2 regions of the Acidaminococcus hominis genome follow, and region 2 is predicted to be linked to the other one. Evidence: predicted binding sites of a transcription regulator. Region 2 holds the regulator's gene; the other holds the start of a gene.
The links. The regulator HrcA, encoded in region 2, represses chaperone genes, less so after heat shock. The targets are predictions, from matches to a motif close to TGTTAGCACTCNNNTNANNNGAGTGCTAACA.
Positions count from the first base shown of each region.

Region 1: the regulator HrcA is predicted to act here: its motif matches at 6,126-6,156, upstream of groES (co-chaperone GroES).

Region 1 covers NZ_JAKVMG010000001.1:1,200,974-1,208,949, reverse strand. Annotated here, with positions in the region: gene rsmI (16S rRNA (cytidine(1402)-2'-O)-methyltransferase) at 1-431, shown strand, start outside; gene metG (methionine--tRNA ligase) at 532-2,478, shown strand; gene LKE88_RS05305 (TatD family hydrolase) at 2,480-3,259, shown strand; gene LKE88_RS05300 (resuscitation-promoting factor) at 3,400-4,383, shown strand; gene rnmV (ribonuclease M5) at 4,405-4,950, shown strand; gene rsmA (16S rRNA (adenine(1518)-N(6)/adenine(1519)-N(6))-dimethyltransferase RsmA) at 4,962-5,819, shown strand; gene LKE88_RS05285 (cysteine-rich small domain-containing protein) at 5,816-6,052, shown strand; gene groES (co-chaperone GroES) at 6,202-6,489, shown strand; gene groL (chaperonin GroEL) at 6,556-7,976, shown strand, end outside.
Region 2 covers NZ_JAKVMG010000001.1:1,019,121-1,027,096, reverse strand. Annotated here, with positions in the region: gene ttdB (L(+)-tartrate dehydratase subunit beta) at 1-209, shown strand, start outside; gene hemW (radical SAM family heme chaperone HemW) at 341-1,510, shown strand; gene hrcA (heat-inducible transcriptional repressor HrcA) at 1,603-2,646, shown strand; gene grpE (nucleotide exchange factor GrpE) at 2,656-3,258, shown strand; gene dnaK (molecular chaperone DnaK) at 3,317-5,176, shown strand; gene dnaJ (molecular chaperone DnaJ) at 5,199-6,365, shown strand; gene LKE88_RS04320 (IS3 family transposase) at 7,065-7,955, opposite strand.

The sequences.
Region 1 (7,976 bases), 180 kb from region 2:
TTGGGGGCTTTTTGCCCAAGAGCCGGAGGAACCGGAAGGAAAAGCTGGAAGAATGGAAAAATATTCCCGCTACCCTGATTCTCTACGAAGCACCCCACCGGATTACGGAAGTGCTGAAGGATATGGAGGAGGTCTGGGGCAATCGGCGGCTGGCCATGTGCCGGGAGCTGACCAAGCTTCACGAGGAATTTTTCCGGGGCACGGTGGAACAGGCCCGGCAGCACCTGGATGAAAATCCGCCCCGGGGTGAATTTGTCCTGGTGGTGGAGCAGGGGGAAGTGGTCCGGGAAGAACCTCAGGGTGATCCCCTGGACGAGGTACGCCGGCTGATGGAAAGCGGCGTGGACAAGAAGACGGCCCTAGCCCAGGCTGCCAAAACCTACAAGGTGCCCAAACGGGAGCTGTACAACCGGCTGCTGAAGGAAGAATAAGCTTTTTCCAACGAAAGAAAGAAGAGAATTTTCTTTTTGGGAAGAATTGTAGTATGATAAGGAAAGATTCACTTATTCAGATAGAAAAAGGGGAATGATGATGACTAAACCGAGTTTTTATATTACGACACCCATCTATTATCCCAGTGCCAACCTGCATATAGGCCATGCCTACTGCACCACCATTGCGGATACCATTGCCCGGTACAAACGGGCCAATGGTTTTGATGTCCGGTTCATTACCGGCAGTGACGAACACGGCCAAAAGATCCAGCGCAAGGCCAAGGAAGCTGGCGTTACCCCCATCCAATACGTGGACGGCATTGTGGCCAACTTCAAAAAATTGTGGAGTATGCTGGGCATCAGCTACGACGATTTTGTCCGTACCTCCGAACCCCGCCACCAAAAAGTGGTGCAGGAAGTCCTGAAGCGGGTTTATGATAAGGGCGACATCTATAAGAAGGACTATGTGGGCAAGTATTGCGTACCCTGCGAATCCTTCTGGACGGACCACCAGATTGAAGAAGCCGGCGGGGTTTGCCCCGATTGCGGCCGTCCGGTAGAAACCATGAAGGAATCCAGCTATTTCTTCAAAATGAGCAATTATCAGGACAAAATCCTGGAATATATCGAAGCCCATCCTGACTTTATCCAGCCGGTAAGCCGCCGGAACGAGATGATCAGCTTCCTGAAGCAGGGGCTGGAAGATTTGTGCATTTCCCGGAGCAGCTTTGACTGGGGTATTCCTGTGCCCTGGGATCCGAAACACGTGGTATATGTATGGTTTGATGCCCTGCTGGCCTACTTTACCGGCATCGGCTGCATGGCCGACATGGAGGAATTCCATCGTTTCTGGCCGGCGGACCTGCACCTAGTGGGCAAGGAAATCGTGCGTTTCCATACCATCATTTGGCCGGCCATGCTGATGGCCATGGGTGAAGAATTGCCCAAGGAAGTCTACGGCCATGGCTGGCTGGTGGTAGACGGGGACAAAATGAGCAAATCCAAGGGCAACGTGGTTGACCCGGTGGAACCCATTAAGGAATTTGGCCCCGACGCTGTCCGTTATTTCCTGCTGCGGGAAATCAGCCTGGGCAGCGACGGCAACTACTCCCGGAAAGGTTTGATCAGACGGGTAAACACCGACCTGGCCAACGACCTGGGGAACTTGCAGTACCGTACGGTTTCCATGATTGAAAAGTATCACGGCGGTGTGGTGCATAAGACTGTGGTGGATAACGAAGTGGATGCTGCTTTCCGGGAACTGGCTGCGGTTACCCTGAAGGATTACCGGGCTGCCATGGATAAGTATGCCATCAACGACGGGATTAAGGTAATCTGGAACTACGTAGGCGCTGCCAACAAGTACATTGACGCTTCTACGCCCTGGATTTTGGCCAAGGACCCGGCACAGGCCAAACGCCTGGAAGCTGTAATGTATAATCTGGCCGATGCAGTCCGGAATATTGCCATTCTGATTTCCTCCATGATGCCCTTTACGGCGCCCAAAATCTACGAACAGCTGGGCCTTGCCGTACCGGACCAGTTTATGCTGGACGATGTAGCCTGGGGCAACCTGCCTGACGGCACCAAGGTCCAAAAAGGTCAGCCCATCTTCCCGAGAATTGAGGAGGAAGAAGAACCGGCTGCGGAAAAGGCTGCTCCTGTAACGGAAGCCAAAAAGGAAAGCAAGAAAGCTGCGGCTGCCGGGGTTGTTACGCCGGACCAGATTACCATTGAAGATTTCGGCAAATTGGACCTGCGGGTAGCTACCATTGAAAAGGCAGAACGGGTTCCCAAAACCGATAAATTGATGAAAATTACGGTAAAAGTGGGCGAAGAAGAGCGGACTATTGTTTCCGGCATTGCCCAGTACTATACGGAAGAAGACCTGCCCGGCAAGAACGTGGTGGTCATTGCCAACCTGAAACCGGCCAAGCTGAAGGGCATTGAGTCCCGGGGCATGCTGCTGGCCGCTTCTGATGGTCAGGGCCATCTGGTTCTTGTAGAAGCTCCTGGGATTTCTTCCGGCAGCAAGGTGAAATAATATGGCACGTCTTCCTTTATACGATACCCATGCCCATTTGGACGTGGAAGATTTTGACGCGGATAGGAAAGAGCTGCTCCAGAAAATTGGTGAAAACATGGCCGGGATCATTGATCCCGGCTGTGATCTTCTTAGCTCCCAAAAAGCCCTGGACCTGGCTCATGCCTATCCCTTTGTATACGCCGCTGTAGGGCTGCACCCGGAAGAACTGTCCCATTGCAGCCTAAAGGATTTGGAGCAGCTGGATGCCTGGTGCGCCGACCCCAAGGTGGTGGCCATTGGAGAGATTGGACTGGACTACTACAACGATGAAAATTCGCCCCATGCCTTGCAGCAGGAGTTTCTCCAGGCCCAGCTGGAGCTGGCCAGGAAGCATCAGCTGCCGGTGATTCTCCACGACCGGGATTCCCACGAAGATCTGCTGGCCATTTTGCTCAGCCAGCCGGAGGACCTGACAGGGGTGCTCCACTGTTTTTCTGGCAGCTGGGAAATGGCGGAAAAACTCCTGGAACGGGGCTGGTACTTTGGCTTTGGGGGCACCAGCACCTTCAAGAACGACCGGGGGGTCCGGTCCATTTTGGCAAAAATGCCGGAAGACCGGATCCTCTTTGAAACCGATTCTCCCTACATGGCGCCGGTGCCTTATCGGGGCAAGCGGAACAATCCGCTGTATACCGCTATTGTGGCGGAGCGGGCGGCAGCCCTGAGGGGGACCACACCGGAAAAAATCATGGAATGTTCATCAAATAACGCAAAAATGTTGTTTTCCAAACTAAAATAAGCCAAAACTATATGTAAATTTTACAAACTCGTTACATTTGCGACCGGGTAAATCGTACATAATTATCACCAGGTACTAACATCGTTTTGACAGAAAACCGCTTCCTATGGTAGAATTAGCCATCTTAAGGAGGCGAAAATTTGCGAAAAAGAGAACATTTTAAGCGTCCCTATAAATGGGTTGTAGTTTTCCTGCTGCTCATGTCCAGCGTGAATTTCTTCGGCTTTGCTTCGGCACCGAAAAATGTCACGGTGAAAGTAGACGGGCAAACCCTGCAGCTCAGCACCAGAGCCCTGACAGTACAGGGAGCTTTGGAGGAAGCCGGTGTAGTTCTTCATAAAGCCGACGGGTATGAAGTAGTCGGCAGTGAAAAATTCAGCGACGGTGCGACGATTGAAGTTGTCCGCGCAATGCCTATCAAGGTATGGAAGTCTGGAAGAACGACCGAGTACAACATAGGGCGGAAAACAGTGCGAGATGTATTGAACGCTGTGGGAGTCGACTATGAAGGATACCAAGTATATCCCGCTTTGGATTCAGAAGCGAAACCAGATATGACCATTAATGTCATTTCTCCCACTACCCAGCTGGGTACGGATACGGAAGAAATCCCGTATGACGTGCAGCTGCGGAACAATGATGATCTGCCCCGGGGCAGACGAAATGTAGTGTCTCCCGGCCAAAACGGACAGGTGAAAATCACCTATCGGACCATTAAAGTGGGAGATGCAGTGGTAAAACGGGAACTGCAGCGGGAAGTAATCGCTGAACCTGTTCCTGAAATCGTGGAAGTGGGTACCGGCAACAACAATATGCTGGAAACTTCCCGTGGCTATGTGCGTTACCGTTCCGCCAGAACGGTGGAAGCCTCTGCCTATACCCTGGCAGAAGGCAGTGGTACGGGACTTACCTCCACAGGTGTGGTGCCCTACCACGGAATTGTGGCCGTGGATCCGGACGTAATCCCTTATGGGACCCGGATGTATATTCCTGGCTACGGTTTTGCTGTAGCAGGTGACTGCGGCGGTGCCATCAACGGCAATCGGATCGACCTTTACATGGATGACTATGGTGATGCCATAGCCTGGGGCCGACGACAAGTAACCATGTATATCTTAGAATAAAAAACGTTACAGGAGAAAAAAGTGCTGAAGGAAGTACTCATTGTAGAAGGAAAAATGGACACCGTAGCGGTCAAGAAGGCAGTGGATGCTGAGACTATAGAAACCGGTGGCTTTACCTTGGCACCCTATACCCTGGACCTGATTAAAGCAGCCTATGAAAAGCGCGGGATCATCATTATGACCGACCCCGACGGCGCAGGGGACCGCATCCGGAAGTTTCTGACGGAGCGTTTCCCGAACGCCGGGCAGGCCTTTGTGCCTAAGGCGGAAGCCCTGGCCCACCACGATGTGGGTATTGAACAGGCGCAGCCGGAGGCCATCCGCAAAGCTCTTTCCAAGGTGCATTTTCAGGAAATGAATCCCCGAAAGGAATTTTCCTCTCGGGATTTATTTTTGTCCGGGTTGTCCGGCAGTCCTGAGGCCGCCAGGCGGCGGGACCGGGTAGGGGCCATCTTGGGCATTGGCTACGGCAATGCCAAGCAGTTGGTCAGTCGTTTAAACAATTACGGCATCACCCGGGAAGAATTCCGCCAAGCGGTGGCCCAGGTAGCTGAAGAAGAGAAGTAGGGAGGAACAGTATGCTGCATCCTGTCATTGCCAGTCGGGAAGTGACCCATTATATTTTGCAGACCTTTGGGCTGAAGGCCAAGAAGCGCTTTGGCCAGAATTTCCTCATTAATGAAAAGGTGGTGCAGGCCATTGCCCAGGCTGCCCAAATTGGACCTGGGGACCTGGTACTGGAAATCGGTCCGGGCATTGGTACCCTGACCCAGGCCCTGGCGGAAACCGGCGCCCAGGTAAAAAGTGTGGAAATCGACCAAAGCCTTTTGCCGGTACTGGCCAAAACCCTGGAAGGTTACACCAATGTGGAAATTATTCCTGGGGACGTGCTGAAAGTGGATTTGGGGGAGATTACCCAGCACGAACCTTTCACGGTAGCCGCCAATCTGCCCTACTACATTACCACTCCGATTATTTTTGCTCTCCTGGAACAGCAGCTGCCCCTGAAACGGCTGGTGGTTATGGTCCAGAAGGAAGTGGCTGAACGGATGACTGCTGGCCCGGGCACCAAGGATTACGGTCCCCTGTCCCTGGCTCTCCAGTACTACTCCGAGCCCCGGTTAGCGCTTTCCGTGCCGGCCCGGGATTTCATGCCGGCACCCAAGGTGGATTCCATGGTAGTGGTTTGTGAAAAACGGGAGCAGCCGCCGGTGGACGCAGATCCCAAGCTGTTTTTCCAGGTGGTGCGGGCAGCCTTTTCCCAGCGGCGGAAAATGCTCAGCAATTGTCTAAAGAGTCTGGGGCTCTCCAGTGACCAGGTAAAGACCCTGATGGAACGGGCAGGGATTGACGGCAAGCGCCGGGGAGAATCTCTTTCCATGGAAGAATTTGGCAAACTGACCAAAGCCTACGCCGAAAGCCTGAAGCAAGCATGAGCCAGCGGTATAAATTCTTTTCTCACAAGGACTGTGAATTTTTCCCCTGCCACCCTGGGGCGGACCGGGAAAACTTCAACTGTCTGTTCTGCTTCTGTCCCCTGTATGCTTTGGGGGAGAACTGCGGCGGCAGCTACAGCCTGCTGCCAAATGGCGTAAAGGATTGCAGCCGCTGCCTGTATCCCCATGAAAAAGAGCATTACGATGCCATAATGGCCAAACTGAAAAAATAAAAAATCAAGCCTTTTGAAAAAAAATAGTCAAAGGGCTTGATTTTTTTTTGAAACATGCTATTATAGGTAATGTAGTTAGCACTCCTGTTAAATGAGTGCTAATAAAATCAAAAACACCAATTTGTGATATAAGAAAGGGGATTCGTAACATGTTAAAGCCTTTGGATGACCATGTTGTAGTAGAACCGATTGTACAAGAGGAGAAAACCAGTTCCGGTTTGTATCTGCCCGATACGGCCCACAAGGATAAACCTCAGACTGGCAAAGTGATTGCCGTTGGTACCGGTCGTCTGCTGGACAATGGTACGAGAGTTGCCTCCGAAGTTAAGGTGGGGGATGTGGTTGTATTCGCCAAATACTCCGGCAGCGATGTAACGCTGGATGAAAAAGATTACATCATCCTGAGAGACAGCGATATCCTGGCTGTTGTAGAGTAAGCAATTCCTCTCTGCAAGCAAGACACAATTACCCGATAGAATTTGGAATTAAGGAGAGATTTCAGAATGGCTAAAATGATTAAATTTGATGAAGATGCTCGCCGCGGCCTGGAACGCGGTGTCAATGCCCTGGCTGATGCTGTTAAAGTAACCTTGGGACCCAAGGGCCGCAACGTTGTTCTTGAAAAGAAATTCGGTTCTCCTACCATCACCAACGATGGCGTAACCATTGCTAAAGATATTGAACTGGAAGATCCGTTTGAAAACATGGGCGCTGCCCTGGTGCGTGAGGTTGCTACCAAAACCAACGATATCGCTGGCGACGGCACTACCACCGCTACGGTTCTGGCCCAATCCATTGTGCACGAAGGCATGAAGAACGTAGTAGCCGGTGCCAACCCCATGGTTCTGAAGAAGGGCATCAAGAAAGCTACCGATGTTCTAGTTGAAGAACTGAAGAAGAGCGCACAAGATGTTAAGACCAAAGAAGAAAAAGCTCAGGTTGCTTCCATCTCCGCTGGGGATGAAGAAATCGGCGGCTTGATTGCCGATGCTATGGAAAAAGTTGGCAACGATGGCGTAATTACCGTTGAAGAATCCAAGACCATGGATACTTCCCTGGAAACTGTAGAAGGTATGCAATTCGACCGCGGCTACATTTCCCCGTACATGGTAACGGATCCGGATAAGATGGAATCCGTAATGTCCAACCCGTACGTATTCATTACGGACCGGAAGATCACCCTGATCAACGACATTATGCCCCTTCTGGAAAAAGTGGTTCAACAAGGCCGTGAACTGCTGATCATTGCTGAAGACGTGGAAGGCGAAGCTCTGGCTACCTTGGTTGTAAACAGACTGCGTGGCACCTTCAAGGCTGTAGCTGTTAAGGCTCCTGGCTTTGGTGATCGCCGCAAGGCTATGCTCCAGGATATTGCTACCCTGACCGGTGCAACCGTAATCAGTGAAGAAGTTGGCCGTAAACTGGACAGCGCTTCCCTGCAAGACCTGGGTACCTGCGGCCAAGTTCGGGTAACCAAGGATATGACCACCATTGTTGATGGCGGCGGCGACAAACAAGCCATTGCTGACCGGGTTGCTTCCATCCGTGCCCAGATTCCGGAAACCACTTCTACTTTCGATAAAGAAAAACTGCAAGAACGTTTGGCTAAATTGTCCGGCGGCGTAGCTGTAATCAAAGTTGGTGCTGCTACCGAAACCGAACTGAAAGACAAGAAACTGAGAATCGAAGATGCCCTGAACGCTACCCGCGCTGCTGTGGCTGAAGGTATTGTTGCCGGCGGTGGTACCGCTCTGCTGCAAGTACAGCCTGCTCTGGAAGAACTGGCTGCTGCAGCTGAAGGCGATGAAAAGACCGGCGTTGAAATCGTAAAACGCGCCATTGAAGCTCCGGTTCGTCAAATCGCTGACAACGCAGGCCTGGAAGGCGCTGTGATTGTTGAAGCTGTGAAGAAAGCTGAAAAGGG
Region 2 (7,976 bases):
TGCATTTCAAGAAAATCATTGATGCCCAATGGAAAGACCTGGGTATGCCGGAAACCCTGTGGACCAGCGAAGTAGAAGAATTGGGACCCTTGATCGTGGCTGTAGATACCCACGGCGGCAACCTGTTTGAAGAAAACAAGAAGCAATTCAAGGCCACCGCTGAGAAAGTCTATGAAGACATCAGCAAACACGTAGGTTTCATTAAATAAAGTAAGATGGGTACAAAAAAGTCATGCTGCGGCATGGCTTTTTTGTTTTACTGCCGCCGTTTTCTCCCCGGTCCCATTTGTGCTACAATAGGTAGGAACTTGCGAAATGTACAGAAAGAGGGGAGAACTCCATGCGGCCACGCTGGCAATTGTACCAAGGTATCTACATTCATATTCCTTTTTGCGTCCATAAATGCTGCTATTGTGATTTTGCTTCCTATCAGATCCAGTCTCCCCAGGTAATGGAAGCGTATACCCGGCGGCTGGTGGAGGAAATTCGCGCCTATGAGCCGGACCTGCCGCTGAGCCCTACGGCTACCATCTACTTTGGCGGTGGTACGCCCAGCGTCCTGCCCCCGGAGCTGCTGGCCCAAATTGTCCAGGCCCTGAAGGACCGGAGGTTCTGGCAGCACCCGGCAGAGGCTACCCTGGAAGCCAATCCGGGCACGGTAACCCTGGAAAGTCTCCGGGCCTATCGCCAGCTGGGCTTTGACCGGCTGAGTATGGGAATCCAATCCTTCCAGCCCGGGGAGCTGGCCCTGATGGGCCGTATCCACACGGCAGAGGAGGCGGCGGAGGCTGTGCAGCTGGCCCGGGAGGCCGGTTTTGCCCGGATTAGCGGGGACTTAATCTACGGGTATCCCACCCAGACCCTGGCGGGAGTCCAGGATTCCCTACAGAAGCTGATTGCCACCGGCGTGGACCATATTTCCGTCTACGGCCTGACTGTAGAGGAGGGGACCCAGCTGGAGCGGCAGCTGGCCAAGGGGCAGCTGAGCCTGCCCCCTGACGAGGCGGTGGACGCCATGTACGACTACCTGATGGACGCCCTGCCCCAGGCCGGGTACCAGCGCTACGAAATCGCCAACTTCGCCCGGCCCGGCCAGGAGTCCCTCCACAACCAGGTATACTGGCATTACCTGCCCTATATGGCCTTTGGCTGCGGGGCCTGCCGGTTTAATGGTAAGCGTCGGGAAACCAATCCTGCGGGTATCCGGGAATATATTGAAGGAAAACCCCTGGAAGTGGAAACCCTCACCCCGGAAATCCGTCGGGAGGAGCTGGTCTTTATGAGCCTGAGAACCCGGCAGGGGCTGAACCTGATGGAGTTTCAGGAGCGCACGGGAACGGCCTTCTTTCCCTTTTATGAAACAGCCTGGGAGGAGTGCCAATCCCGGGGCTGGCTGGAGCAGGAGGGGGACAATATCCACCTGACGCCCCAGGGCATGCGCTTTGGGAATCTGGCCTTTGAGACTTTTCTCACGGTGCCGCCGGAGGCTAAAAAAGAAAAAAATATTTAGTCAAAAGTATTGACAATTTGACTAAATAGGTGTATCTTTACCATTAGATGTTAGCACTCCAATGGTTTGAGTGCTAACAATCTAGAAAAGAGATGATTACAGTGCTAAGTGACCGCAAGAAAAAAATACTTCAACTCATCATTGAAGATTATATCGAAACGGCTGAGCCTGTAGGATCTCGCACCATCGCCAGAAAATACAACCTGGGAATCAGCCCCGCTACCATCAGGAACGAAATGTCCGACCTGGAGCTTTTGGGCTATTTGGAGCAGCCGCACACTTCGGCTGGCCGGATTCCCTCCGCAGCAGCCTACCGCTACTACGTGGATTCTCTGGTGAAACCGGACACCCTCTCACCCAATGATGTGGCGCTGATCAACAGCTGGTACCGGGAACGGGTACACAGCATCGACGACATTTTTCAGTCCACCGCCAAGATATTATCCAGGATGAGCAAGAACGTGTCCGTGGTGCTGGCCAACAAGGACCGGGAAAGTGCTTTTTCCTATATCCGGTTCCTGCCCCTGAATGAGCATCAAGCCATTTTGTGCATCGTAGAAGATGACGGGCAGATGGATAATGGTGTAATCCAAATCCCTGCCGGCATGAGCAAGATGGAAATGGATGCCCTGGCAGAACGGGTGACCAACAGACTTCATGGGATGAAGCTGAACGATATCACCGATGCGGTTCTGCAAGAAGTGCGCGACACCCTCCAAGGGGACAAAGCCCTGTACGTTTCCCTGATCAAGGGAATCCGGCAAATGCAGTCCGGACAAAGTGAGGACAAGATGTTCCTGGGAGGCACCAAGCAGCTGCTGAGCCAGCCGGAATTTCGGGATCCAGAACGGATCAAGGAGCTGCTCAGCGTCCTGGAAGAGGAGCAGATGCTCAAGGATATGCTGAAAGCGGACAGTGCCCATTCGGGCATGCGCGTGACCATTGGCAGCGAAAACAAATTCTCCGGCATTCAAGATTGCAGCATGATTCAGGCCACCTACCGGCTGAACGGACAGGTGATTGGAACCCTGGCCGTACTGGGGCCAACCCGCATGGAGTACAAGAAAGTAATTTCCGTTATGGATTACCTGCATGATTACCTACGGGTGGTTATGAGTAAAATAGACGAAAAGTAGGGAGGAACTATGGTAGAAGAACAGCAGAAGGTAAAAGAAGAAACTACTGCCGCAGCTGAAACTGAAGCACAGGCACAAGCCGCCGCACAGGCTGCTGAAAAGGCAGATGCCAAGGCCCAGACTGAGGACGGCAAAGCAGAAGCCGTGGATCCCAAGGATGCCAAGCTTGACGCACAGGCCAAGGAAATCCAGGACCTGCAAAACCGTCTTTTAAGATTGCAGGCAGATTTCGATAACTTCAGAAAGCGCAACAATGAAGAACGGGAACAGCTGAGCCAGTTTGTTACGGCCCAGGTTTCCAAGGAGTTTTTGAAGGTGCTGGACAACTTCGAACGGGCGGAAGAAAGCCTGAAGAACTCCACTGATACCAGCGCCATCCAAGTGGGGATGGAAAAAATCCACAAGCAGTTTGAAAAAGCCCTCAAGAATCTGTCCATCGAGGAAATTCCTGCGGAAGGAAAACCCTTCGATCCCAACATTCATGAGGCCGTTATGCAGGGCGGGAACCCTGACCTGCCGGATGAAAGCGTGGATCTGGTCCTGGAAAAGGGCTACAAGATCGGCGACAAGGTCATCCGCCATTCCAAGGTTCGTGTTGTGCGTAACTCTTAATCAATAGATAACCTTTGCGTAAAGCGTAAGAAGCGAGATTTGACAGGAGGAATTCATTATGTCTAAGATTATAGGTATTGACTTAGGTACCACCAACTCCGTTGTAGCCGTTATGGAAGGCGGCGAACCTACGGTAATCACCACCCAGGAAGGCGGCCGTCTGACTCCTTCCGTTGTAGGCTTCACCAAAAATGGTGAAAGACTGGTAGGCCAGCTGGCCAAACGCCAGGCTGTGTCCAACCCGGAACGGACCATCAGCTCCATCAAACGGCACATGGGCACCAAATACACCGTGACCATTGATGGCAAGGACTACACCCCGGAACAGATTTCTGCCATGATTCTGGAAAAGATGAAGGGCGATGCAGAACGCTACCTGGGCGAAAAAGTAACGGAAGCCGTTATTACGGTTCCTGCCTACTTCAACGACAGCCAACGGCAGGCCACCAAGGACGCTGGCCGGATTGCCGGTTTGGAAGTAAAACGGATTATCAACGAACCTACCGCAGCTGCACTGGCTTACGGCATTGATAAGACCGATGACCATACCATCCTGGTTTATGACCTGGGCGGCGGCACCTTCGATGTGTCCATTTTGGAACTGGGCGACGGCGTATTCGAAGTAAAATCCACCAACGGTGATACCCACCTGGGCGGCGATGACTTCGACCAGCGCATCATGAACTGGATGACCGACGAATTCAAGAAAGACACCGGCATTGACCTGACCGGCGACAAGATGGCTATGCAGCGGATTCGTGAAGCTGCTGAAAAGGCCAAGATTGAACTGTCCAACATGCTGACCACCAACATCAACCTGCCGTTCATTACCGCAGGCGCCAATGGCCCGCAGCATCTGGATATGGACCTGACCAGAGCCAAATTTGACGAAATGACCAGCGACCTGGTTGACCGGACCATCGACTGCACCCACAGAGCCCTGTCCGATGCTAACCTGAGCCCCAAAGACATCAACAAGATTCTGCTGGTAGGCGGTTCTTCCCGTATTCCTGCTGTTCAGGAAGCCATCAAGAGAACCCTGGGCCAGGATCCTGCTCACGGCGTAAACCCTGATGAATGCGTTGCTATGGGCGCTGCCATTCAGGCCGGCGTACTGGCAGGCGATGTAAAAGACGTTCTGCTGCTGGATGTTACTCCTCTGTCCCTGGGTATTGAAACCATGGGCGGCGTAATGACCAAGATCATTGACCGGAACACCACCATTCCTACCTCCAAGAAACAGGTATTCTCCACCGCTGCTGATAACCAGCCGGCTGTAGATATCCATGTACTGCAAGGCGAACGGGAAATGGCTGCCGACAACAAGACCCTGGGTCGTTTCGAACTGGGTGGCATTCCTGCTGCTCCCCGGGGAGTACCTCAAATCGAAGTTGCTTTCGATATCGATGCCAACGGTATCGTTAACGTAAGCGCCAAGGATTTGGGCACCGGCAAGGAACAAAAGATTACCATTACGTCTTCTGGCAGCCTGAGCAAGGAAGAAGTGGACAAGATGGTGAAGGAAGCTGCTGCCAACGAAGCAGCCGATAAGAAACGCAAGGAAGCCGTTGAAGCCAAGAACCAGGCTGATACCCTGATCTACCAGGCTGAAAAGACGGTAAAAGATATGAACGGCAAGGGTCATGACGACCTGGTGAAGAAGGTAGAAGACGCCATCGCTTCCCTGAAGGAAACCCTGAAGTCCGACGATACCGACAAAATTAAAGCTGGTACCGAAGCCCTGCAAAAACCGCTGTATGACCTGTCCGCAGAACTGTACAAACAAAACCAGAACACCGGTGCTGGTGCCGGCGCAGGCGCTAATGCTGGCGCAGGTGCAGGTGCCCAAGGCAGCGAAAGCAAGAAAGCCGACGACGATGTAGTTGACGCTGAAGTTGTGGACGACGACAAGAAATAAGCTTTCCTAGAGGGAGATACTGATGGCAGACAAGAGAGATTATTATGAAGTGCTGGGTGTGTCCAAAAACGCAACCGCAGATGAGCTGAAGAAGGCTTATCACAAACTGGCACGTAAGTATCATCCTGATCTGAACAAAGACAACCCCGAGGCAGCGGAGAAGTTCAAGGAAGCCAACGAAGCCTACAGCGTACTCAGCGATCCCCAAAAGAGAGCCGCCTATGACCAATACGGCCATGCGGCTTTCCAGAACGGGGGAGGCGCCGGGGCTGCTGGCGGGAACCCCTTCCAGGGTTTCCAGGGCTTTGGCGGCGGCTTTGGCGGCGAAGGCATGGACGACATCTTCAATATGTTCTTTGGCGGAGCAGGCGGCCGCAGCCGGAGTCAGGCTGACCGGGGCCCGCGCCAGGGTTCGGATTTGCGGATGGATATGCAGATTACCTTTGAGGAAGCTGCCTTTGGCACCGAAAAGAAGGTTCGCCTGAACCGGGAGGAGGAGTGCTCGGACTGTCATGGTACGGGTGCTGCTCCCGGCAGCGAGCCGGAGGTCTGCCCTCAATGCCATGGTACAGGGGAGATTCGGGTTACCCAGAATTCTCTCTTTGGCCAGGTGGTCAACGTGCATACCTGCCCCAAATGTAATGGTACGGGCAAGATTGTCACCAACCCCTGCAAGTCCTGCCATGGTACTGGCCGGGTAAAGAAGAAGAGAGAACTGAAGGTCAAGATTCCTGCGGGCGTGGATAATGGATCCCGGCTGCGGGTTGGCGGCGAAGGGGAAGCAGGCTTCCGGGGCGGACGCCCTGGGGATCTGTACGTATACCTGTACGTGAAACCCCACAAGTTCTTTGAACGAGATGGTACTACGGTCACTTGTGAAGTGCCTATCAGCATTGTCCAGGCAGCCCTGGGCGATGAAATCAAGGTACCGACCCTGTATGGCCAGGTTACGGTGAAGATTCCGGAAGGGACCCAGCCCAATAAGGTGCTGCGCCTGAAAGGAAAAGGGATTCCCAGCCTGCGTACAGGACAAAAAGGCGACCAGCTGGTACGGGTAAAGGTGGTTGTGCCTACGGGCCTCAGCGATGGACAAAAAGATGCACTGAAGAAGTTCGCAGAAGCCGGCGGCAGCAACATCAACCCGGAAGAAAAAAGCTTTATGAACAAAATAAGAGATTTGTTCAAATAGGATTGAAACAGGACCGTTCCTTGAGGAGCGGCCCTGTTTTTTTCTGGGTGCAAATGGAAAATGGGTAGCCAAACAAAACACAAAGCAATTAATTATAAAAACACTAAGAAGAATATTATGTGTTTGGACCGCAGAAATACAAGGAGTTTGACATATCGAGCGTTTTGTTATATTTATTTCACAATTAATTCAAAAAATAGGGGTTTATTTTTTGCGGCTAATGCGTTATACTTTAACTGTAACAGGGATTACCCCTCCTTGTTACATCTTCCCCATCAAATCATCATAAACAACTTCCTTTCGAAAAAGAGCTTTCTGCTTCCCCAGGCAGAAGGCTCTTTTTCTGTCCGGAGTTTGTCCGGGTGAGGTGTAGTGCAATCCGCGGACATTTTTGGGGGGATTTGAAAGGAAAAAATTAAACTTCCTTAGTGGTTCGCAGCTAGCTGTTCATCTGCACTCAAAGAGCTTGATTCACAGACTGCTATCACATGGTTCACATTAACCAAGAATCCCTTTGAAAAATTGTTGGACTCTTAGATGTGAGCGCAACGCTTTAAAGGGGGGGTGCCCAAACGGTTTTCAGTTCTTCTCAATACTAATACTACAGTTCAGTTAGCAGCTGATCAGTAGTGGCTTGAATGCCTTCTGCAAGCGTGGTGTGCTCCCCGTCAAGTAGACAGTTCCTAATAATATAAACCTCTACGCCGCCATTTGGTAGCTATTATGTTTTTGCATAGGGGTCAAACGGCCCAAATTCCGCTGCAAACGGCCACTGTTGTAATACTCCATGTAGTTATTAATCATCGTTACCAAAGCTTTACGGCTGTCGAAGTCACGAGTATAGTACCGTTCTCTTTTCAGCATGCCCCAGAAGCCTTCCATCGGGCCATTATCAATGCATTTTCCTATCCGTGACATACTCTGCGTCATACCAGCATCTAGAATCATCTTGCGGAAATCCCTGCAGGTGTATTGGAATCCCCGGTCAGAGTGAAACAGGGGATGCGCGCCAGGGTTTTTCAACAATGCCTTATTGAAGGTATTGAATACCAAATTTTTATCGTTCCGGTTGCTTATCACATAGGAAACAATTCGTCTGTCATACAGGTCAATAATCGCGCTCAGATATACCTTATGCACAACTACCCCCTCATAGTAGTGAAATTCTGAGACGTCAGTACACCATTTCTGGTTAGGGGCATCGGCTTTAAATTCCCTATTCAAGATATTTTCTGCAATGTATGCAGGATCTATTGCACGCTGGGTGCAGCCCTTAGGGGCATATTTAATCGTAGACTTTATATTTATCACTCGACAAAGATGAAGAACGCGACCGTCACCAATTGCTATTGGTTTCGTGTCAGGATAGATCTTCTTATTTGGGGCTCGTAAGTCATCAGCTATTCGTCTGTACCCTTTAGCTGGGTCAGCCTTGTATATCTCTTCTATTCTTTTAGCAATTTCCTTGTCGTCAATTTCGCGTGCTGAAGGCTCTCTATGAAGCCATTTGTAGTAGCCGGCCCGGGACACTTTTCCCAATTTGCACAGGCCAAGAATAGGGTAATTCTTTTCAGCGTGCAGTTCTTTAATGGCTTCATAAATGGCTCCATA